Microbulbifer sp. A4B17: one gene and its partner. The protein of the gene in region 1 interacts with the protein of each later gene in a pairwise test. Links are inferred from orthologs where the notes say so. Each region holds a gene or a part of one and is shown on either strand. Other genes may lie near its edges.

Region 1 (4,105 bases):
GTACGACATCGGTGTGTCCGGCAAAGGCGAGTAGGGAGCCTTCACTAGAGCCATCGCGCACAGCCCAAAAATTATCGGTGTCACCTCTGCGCAATTTTGTTACCTGGAATCCTATTTTTTCCAGGCGCTGGATCATAAGGTCCATACACCCCGCATCTTCGGGGGTGACAGAGCGGCGGCGAATCAGGTCGAAAGCGAGTTGGAGAGTGGGAGTCACTAGGGCTTTCCTTGTATAGAGAGATGGGCCGCAAAGGGGCGGCTAAAGGGGTGGGGCGCAGCGGTGCGGAATTGAAGTTCCGCACCGTGCAATTTTAATTGCTGTGTAGAGCTTCATTGAGCTCGATAGCACTCTTGTTGGTGAGACATTCCACTGCACCATTAGTGGAGTTGCGGCGGAAAAGTAAATCGGATTTTCCGGCCAGATCTCTGGCCTTGATGTACTCTACCAGCTTGCCGCTGTCATCCAGCAGGGCGATTTTAGTTCCAGCTGTAATGTAGAGCCCAGCCTCGACAGTGCAGCGGTCGCCAAGGGGAATGCCGATACCGGCATTAGCGCCGAGCAGGCAGTTGTCGCCTACCGAGATAACGATATTTCCGCCACCGGAAAGTGTACCCATGGTAGAACTGCTGCCACCGAGATCAGAACCGGCGCCGACAAATACCCCGGCGGAAATACGGCCTTCAATCATGCCGGGTCCTTCGGTGCCAGCATTAAAGTTAACAAAGCCCTCGTGCATGATAGTGGTGCCTTCCCCCAGGTATGCGCCCAGGCGCACTCGAGCGGTGTGGGCGATACGAACTCCAGCTGGTACTACGTAATTGGTCATCTTGGGGAATTTATCCACGCAGGAGACATCCAGGTACTCACCTTTGAGTCTTGCATCCAGTTGTCGCTGCGGTAATTCCTCAAGATCAATGGCTCCCTGATTGGTCCAGGCGACATTAACCAGCTTGCCAAAAATACCGTCGAGTTTGGTCTCGTGGGGTTTTACCAGGCGGTGGGAGAGAAGATGTAGCTTCAGGTAGGCCTCGGGCACTGACTGCGGGGCTTCGTCAGTAGCCAAAATAACTACTGCGAGAGGTCTTTGGGAATTGGCGAACTGCTGCAGGATTTCCGCCTGGTCAGCGGCGCCTGCACTGTGAAGAGCATCGGCTAATTTCTGTAGCTGGGTGGAGTCCAGAGGCAGGCTGTGATTTCCCTCTGCCACGCCGAGAGTTTTAGTAACTGCGTTAGCGATTTCTGCGCTGGGTTTAAACAGGGGTTTGGGGTAGTAAACTTCCAGCCAGTCGCCCTTGCTGTTACAGGTGCCGACACCAAAACCGATGCTGTAAATATTGCTCATGGTGGTTATCTCCTAATTCGACTAGCTTTGCAGTTGTTCGAAGGTCGCCTCTTTAAAACCGAAAAGGGTTTCCTTTGAGGTGGTGGTGACCGGGCGTTTGATTAAGGTAGGGGTTGCACTGGCCAGATCTAAAGCGAGTGCATTGTCCATTTCGTTTTTCTGTTCATCGCTCAGTTCACGCCAGCTCGTTGAGCGGCGATTTAGGACCTCTTGCCAGCCAAATTTATCCAGCCATGCTTGTAGGGGGACATCTTCCATGCCGTCTACGCGAAAATCGTGAAAGCGATAATCGACTCCATTTTTCTCCAGCCATTTACGGGCTTTTTTTACGGTGTCACAGTTTTTAATGCCGTACAGAGTAATCACGGTTACGCCTTTTGGGTTTTCTTGGGGTTTTTACGGTTGGGGTAGCAGGTTGTGCAGATTTCACAGACGGTGCCATCGCAGCCCCGCGCAGAGCAGAACTCGCGACCGTAGAAAATAATCTGCAGGTGCAATTTATTCCACTTGTCTCTTGGGAACAGCCGCTTCAGGTCTTTTTCCGTCTGGGTGACATTTTTGCCATTCGTTAGGCCCCAGCGCTGGGCCAATCTGTGAATGTGGGTATCGACGGGAAACGCCGGGTGCCCAAAAGCCTGTGACATAACCACGCTCGCCGTCTTGTGTCCGACCCCGGGCAGGGTCTCCAGCGCGGCCATATTCTCGGGCACTTCGCCGTGGTATTCGTTGATCAGGATCTGCGAGAGCTTGCTGATGGCTTTGGATTTTTGCGGGGAGAGGCCACAGGGGCGAATGACTTTTTGGATCTCTTCTACCGGGACCTGCGCCATATCCGTGGGGTTGTCTGCCAGCTGCCAGAGCGCAGGGGTTATCTGGTTGACACGCTCATCGGTGCACTGAGCGGATAGGAGTACCGCAACCAACAGGGTATAGGAGTCTTTGTGATCGAGAGGAACGGGAGTTTCCGGGTAGAGTTCCTCCAGGCGCTGCAAAATATAAGTGACGCGCTCTTGTTTGAGTAGATTTTTTACTGCCATTGTTAAGATATGCCTGGGCGTGGGGTTCCTGTATGTTCTCGAATTGTCAGTTGTTCTTGAAGAGTGAGTTGGCCTTACCTGCAAAATGCCTTTATACGGTGCGCTGCGTCGATGCACTCTTGCAGTGTCGCTACCAGTGCCAGACGCACATACTCGCGACCGGGGTTCAAGCCGATGCTATCGCGGGCGAGAAATGCACCGGGAAGTACCGTGATATTTTGCGCCTCATAGAGTTCCCTGGCAAAACGCTCACCATCCCCGACCTTGGGCCATAGATAAAAGCTTGCCTGTGGCTGTTGTACCTCTAGGCAGCCGTCGAGAATTTCGAGAACTGAAGAAAACTTTTCACTGTAAAGCGCGCGATTCTGGCGGACGTGTTCCTCATCCTGCCAGGCTGCGATCGAAGCATATTGATTGGGCAGCGGCATGGCGCAGCCGTGGTAAGTTCGATAGAGCAAAAACTTTTGCAGCAGATCGGCATCACCGGCGACGAAGCCCGAGCGAAGCCCGGGTAAGTTCGAGCGCTTTGATAGGCTGTGGAATACTACACAGCGGCGAAAGTCTGTTCGCCCCATTTCCTCGCAGGCCTGTAATAATCCTACCGGCGGTGATGACTCGTCAAAATACAGCTCCGAATAACATTCATCGGAGGCGATGGTGAAATCGTAGCGGTCTGCCTTCTCTATCAGCTGTTTAAAATCTTCAGCTTCGAGAAGAGCGCCGGTGGGGTTGCCGGGAGAGCAGAGGTAAAGCAATTCGCATTGCTGCCAAACCGATTCCGGCACCGAGGTGAAATCTGGTTTGAATTGGTTTTCTGCTACACAGTTAATAAAGTGCGGCTGCGCCCCGGCGAGAAGGGCCGCGCCCTCATAGATCTGGTAGAAGGGATTGGGCATCAGGACTTTGCTGCCTGCGGAAACGGTCGCCTGGGCGAATGCAAAAAGTGCTTCCCGGGTCCCGTTCACCGGCAGCACCTGGCTATCTGCGCTCACATTGGATAGCTGAAAACGCTGGCTCAGCCAATTGGCGATCGCCTGCCGCAGGGGCTCTATTCCCTTGGTCAGTGGGTAGGCGGCAAGCTTGTCCAGGTGTCGAACAAGCTCTGCACTGACAAACTCCGGTGGCGCATGCTTGGGCTCACCGATGGACAGTGCAATATGCGGCTTGTCCGCCGCTTGGAGGCCCTCTTTCAGGGCTTGCAGCTTGGTAAATGGATAGGGCTGCAGCTGTTCCAGATTTGGGTTCATGGTCGTGAGCGGGCCTCGGGCGTTTTTTCGGTTAGGCGTCTTGGTTGTTCAGTTCCAGGCAAATGGCTTTTTCCAGTGCGCCGTTGGCCTCGATGTCGGTAAGTGGTGATCCCTCGGCATCGGTAATGTGAAAAATATCTTCGACTCGTTCGCCGAGTGTCGAAATTTTTGCATTGTGCAGGCGCAGATCGTGGGAAATAAAAATACGCGCGATGCGGGCCAGCAAGCCGGGTCTGTCGGCACTGGTAATTTCCAGGGTGCTGTAATGATCGCCGGGCTCAGTGGAGAGATGAGCCTGGCTCTTCAATTCAAACATTTTAAGGCGGCGGGGCGTACGTCGCTGAATGATCTTTGAGTAGTCCTCAACCAGGGCCAATTCCTGCTGTAGAGTGTCGCGAATCTGCGCTAGGCGCTGGGGTTCGTCCAGTAGCGGTTGGCCCGCTTCATCCAGCACGTAAAAAGTATCCAGCGTATAACC
Region 2 (4,537 bases), 2.8 Mb from region 1 along the record:
AGCAGGAAAGGCACTGGAGTGAGCTTTACTCCGCGCTTCTCAGCCTCGGCCTTCATGGACTTGCGGAAGGTTTCCAGCTCTGTGATATCCGCATCGTCAAACTGGGTGACGTGAGGCACGTTGAGCCAGTTGCGCGACATGTTAGCTGCGGTGATCTTGTGGATCTTGCTCATCGGCTCCACATTCACCGGGCCAAACTGGCTGAAGTCGATATCCGGCATCTTGGCGATACCGATTCCACCGCCGACACCAACCGCGCCGCTTTCAGCTTTCTTCACCTGCTCACGGATGTAATTATGCAGATCGTCCTTGGAGACCCGGTTGCGCGGGCCGGTAGGCTTCACCTTATTCAAGGTAACACCCAACTCGCGGGCCAGTTTGCGCACGGCCGGGCCGGCGTAAACCTGGGCTGCTGCGGTGAGGTTGCGCTCCAGCTGATAGTCTTTCTGCGGCACTGCCGGGGGCTCAACAGACGCAGATGCCTGCTGTGGCGCGCTCTCGGCAGGCGCTGTCGCTGCAGGGGCTGCAGCGGGCGCGGCGGCGCCTGCGGCAACTACTTTCAACACGCCCAGGATGTCACCCGTGGAAACCTTATCGCCTTCTTTAACCGCGATAGAAACCACGGTACCGGCGCTGGGGGAAGGCACATCCATAGAGGCTTTATCACCTTCCACCACAATCAGGGAGTCGCCCTCTTCGACTACATCACCGGGCTGCACACTGATCTCGATAACATCAACCGCATCGGCACCACCCAGATCCGGGATCTGGATCGTTTCCTCTTTCGGCTCACCGCTCGGCGTTGCCGCAGGGGCTTCAGCCACAGGCTCTGCAACCGGTGCAGCTTCTTGCTTGGCAGGGGCCGCAGCGGGCTCCTCTGCCGGTGCTTCCGCCACATCGGTTTCGATCTCCCCAATCACATCGCCTTCGGAGACCTTATCGCCCTCTTGCACGCTGATGCTGAGGATTTTACCAGCCACCGGGGCCGGCACATCCATGGAGGCTTTATCGCCCTCCACCACAATCAGAGAATCCTCTTGCGCGACGGTATCACCGACGGCAACCGTAATTTCAATCACATCCACCTGATCGGCACCGCCGAGATCAGGCACTTTAATGACTTGTTTTGCCATAGGAGTTCTGCCTTCTCTTAGCTGATGCGCGGGTTAACTTTTTCGGCGTCGATATTGAGCTTCACGATTGCTTCCGCAACCTCTTTAGCATCAATAACACCCTGCTTGGCCAAGCCGTTCAGTGCAGCGATTACCACGTAGTTGCGATCCACTTCGAAGAAGCGACGCAGCTGCTCGCGGCTGTCACTGCGGCCGAAACCATCGGTACCCAGGGTGGTCAGCTCACCGTCGATAAATTCGCGCAGTGGCTCCACATAGGAACGGATGTAGTCGGTGGAGGCGATAACCGGGGAGGTATTGCCTTCGAACTGCTCAGTGATCCAGGCTTTGCGCGGCTCGGCTTCCGGGTGCAGCATATTCCAGCGTGCCACGTCCTGGCCTTCACGGGCCGATTCCACAGCGGAGGTGAGGCTCCAGACATCGGAGGTCACACCGAACTGGTCGGCGAGGATATCCGCCGCTGCCAGCACTTCGCGCAAAATAGTACCGCCACCAATCAGCTGTACATGTTTCTTCGCCGCTTTGCCCTTAGCGCCTTTCTTGACGTTGGACTGCAACTTGTAGATACCGCGAATAATGCCCTCTTCCACGCCCTGAGGCATTTCCGGCTGCAGGTAGTTCTCGTTCTCGATGGTGATGTAGTAGAAGAGGTTCTTCTGCTCTTCGTACATTTCTTTCAAGCCGCGCTGCATAACCACTGCCAGCTCGTAACCATAGGCAGGATCATAGCTGCGGCAGTTGGGGATAGTGGAGGACAGTACGTGACTGTGGCCATCCTGGTGCTGCAGACCTTCACCATTCAAGGTGGTACGGCCGGCGGTAGCGCCGATCAGGAAGCCGCGCGCCTGCATATCGCCAGCGGCCCAGGCCAGGTCGCCGATACGCTGGAAGCCGAACATTGAGTAGTAGATATAGAAAGGCACCATCGGCACGCCGTGGTTGCTATAGGCCGTGGCCAACGCCATCCAGGTGGACATAGCACCCGCTTCGTTGATGCCCTCTTCCAGCACCTGGCCTTTCTTATCTTCCTTGTAATACATGATCTGGCCGTGATCCACCGGGGTGTAACGCTGCCCTTGGGAGGAATAGATACCCAACTGACGGAACAGACCTTCCATACCAAAGGTACGGGCTTCATCGGGAACAATCGGCGCGATGTTTTTGCCGATATTCTTGTCTTTCACCAACGCAGCAATCGCGCGAACAAATGCCATGGTGGTGGAGATTTCGCGCTCACCGGAGCCCTTGGTCAGTGCGCTGAACGCATCGAGGTCGGGGACTTCCAGTTTCGGGCACTCAACCGGGCGACGGGGAACCGGACCACCCAGGGCCTTGCGGCGCTCCGCCATATATTTCATTTCCGGGCTGTCCGGAGATGGGCGGTAGTAAGGAACTTCTTCCAGCTCTTTATCGGTGAGCGGAATGGCAAAGCGATCGCGGAAACGCTTGAGGGAATCCAGATCCAGCTTCTTCACAGAGTGGGTGTCCATCGCCGCTTCACCGGCGGAGCCCAAGCCGTAACCTTTAACGGTCTGGGCCAGGATCACGGTGGGCTGGCCTTTGTGGGCCATTGCCGCCGCGTAGGCTGCGTAAACTTTGTAGGGGTCGTGGCCGCCGCGATTGAGCTTCATAATCTCATCGTCGGACATATCCTTAACCAGCTCCAGCAACTCCGGGTATTTGCCGAAGAAATGCTCGCGGGTATAAGCGCCGCCGTTGGCCTTGAAGTTCTGCATCTCGCCATCGACCACTTCGTCCATGACTTTCTGCAACAGGCCCTTGTCATCTTTCTCCAGCAGCGGATCCCATAGGCGACCCCAGAGTACTTTGACAACATTCCAACCGGCACCGCGGAATACGCCTTCCAGCTCCTGCACGATCTTGCCGTTGCCGCGTACCGGGCCGTCCAGACGCTGCAGGTTACAGTTAACCACGAACACCAGGTTTTCCAGTTGCTCGCGGCCAGCCAGGGAGATTGCGCCCAGGGTTTCCGGCTCGTCACACTCACCGTCACCAAGGAAAGCCCACACTTTGCGATCGCCGCGCGGGGACAGGCCGCGGGCAGATAGGTAGCGCATAATGTGCGCCTGGTAAATTGCCTGGATCGGCCCCAATCCCATGGAAACTGTGGGGAACTGCCAGTATTCCGGCATCAGCCAGGGATGCGGGTAGGAAGACAGGCCATTGCCGTTCACTTCGCGGCGGAAATTGTCCAGCTGCTCTTCATCGAAACGCCCTTCCAGGTAGGAACGGGCATAAATGCCCGGTGCGCTGTGGCCCTGGAAGAAAATCAGGTCGCCGCGTTCCTCGCCTTCATTACCACGGAAGAAGTAGTTGAAGCCCACATCGTAGAGTGTGGCCGCAGAGGAGAAGCTGGAGATATGGCCGCCGAGGCCATCATTATTCTGGTTGGCACGTACCACCATCGCCAGGGCATTCCAGCGAATCAGGGAGCGAATTCGACGCTCCATAAACAGGTCGCCAGGCATACGCTTTTCCGCATTGGGCGGAATGGTATTGCGATAGGGAGTGGTGATTGCCGCAGGCAGCTGTACGCCTACATCGGTAGCGCGGTCAGACAACTGCTTCAGAAGGAAGGCTGCGCGTTCTTTGCCGCTGTAGCGGATAACCGCTTGCAGCGCATCCAGCCACTCCTGCGTTTCGAGGTTATCGGTATCTTCGTGCATCAAGTGCTCCTCGGCGAATTAGGCGACGTCGAGTCGGTCTATTTCTCAAAAATCGGTACGCGGGCAAACTACAGCGCAGGCAAAAAAAAGCTTCCTTTTTTTCTTGGTTCCGCCAATTCACCAACTTTGTTGGCGTAAATGCAAAGTTTGTGAATCTTTACTCGAATATGACGGAGAGGAAAGCGGCGCAATTGATTGCCGCAAGTGCCTAGTTTGACTGTGATTATCTGTTCCGGGGCCCGCGCAGACTGGCGGACAAAACCCCATCCCGGTTGTTAGCGGAAGGGATTGTAGTATTACTACAAAAAATTTTCCAGATAGGACGGTTAGTAACAAATAAAACAAAAGAGCAAAACAATTATTTGCCGTTTGGCCGTTTCACCGGAACATTTAGTGGATTTTTTGAGAAAACGAACTACAAAATCGAGTCTCAAATAAAGATATTGGTCACAGCTGAACCAGCTCCCCACCGGGCTGATATTCAGCGTAGACCAAGTAACGCAGGGAGCCGCCAGCGGCCAGGGCGTTGAATGGGTAACAGGTCACCAACAACAATCCGCGCTCGGCAAAGATGGGCAGGCGCTCGCGCTCACTATCCACAATCCGCATTTCCACAACCCGGTAAGTATGCCAGCGTCCGCGCTTGTCCTGCAGGTAAATGGAGGTACCCCGCCCGACATGCTCCAATCCCGCAAAGTGAGTATCTCGATGAGCGGC

What was found. Proteins that work in one complex are often made in the same cells at the same time.
Region 2: the proteins of nth (region 1) and aceE interact in binary tests that used the Escherichia coli proteins (3 or more experiments, as listed by UniProt). The link is inferred for Microbulbifer sp. A4B17 from one-to-one orthologs.

What each region holds. Positions count from the first base shown.
Region 1 is NZ_CP029064.1:3,610,726-3,614,830, reverse strand. The notes cover bases 547-3,376. They hold nth (endonuclease III), read right to left. Parts: upstream 2,381-3,376; coding sequence 1,712-2,380; downstream 547-1,711. Other genes in these bases: dapC (succinyldiaminopimelate transaminase), read right to left, coding at 2,455-3,376; BTJ40_RS15920 (ArsC family reductase), read right to left, coding at 1,365-1,709; dapD (2,3,4,5-tetrahydropyridine-2,6-dicarboxylate N-succinyltransferase), read right to left, coding at 547-1,343. Also shown: dapE (succinyl-diaminopimelate desuccinylase), read right to left, coding at 1-217; more of dapD, read right to left, coding at 312-546; more of dapC, read right to left, coding at 3,377-3,627; BTJ40_RS15905 ([protein-PII] uridylyltransferase), read right to left, coding at 3,659-4,105. UniProt on the Escherichia coli protein: DNA repair enzyme that has both DNA N-glycosylase activity and AP-lyase activity. The DNA N-glycosylase activity releases various damaged pyrimidines from DNA by cleaving the N-glycosidic bond, leaving an AP (apurinic/apyrimidinic) site.
Region 2 is NZ_CP029064.1:834,658-839,194, reverse strand. The notes cover bases 951-4,212. They hold aceE (pyruvate dehydrogenase (acetyl-transferring), homodimeric type), read right to left. Parts: upstream 3,821-4,212; coding sequence 1,151-3,820; downstream 951-1,150. Other genes in these bases: aceF (dihydrolipoyllysine-residue acetyltransferase), read right to left, coding at 951-1,133. Also shown: more of aceF, read right to left, coding at 1-950; BTJ40_RS03795 (class GN sortase), read right to left, coding at 4,268-4,537. UniProt on the Escherichia coli protein: Component of the pyruvate dehydrogenase (PDH) complex, that catalyzes the overall conversion of pyruvate to acetyl-CoA and CO(2).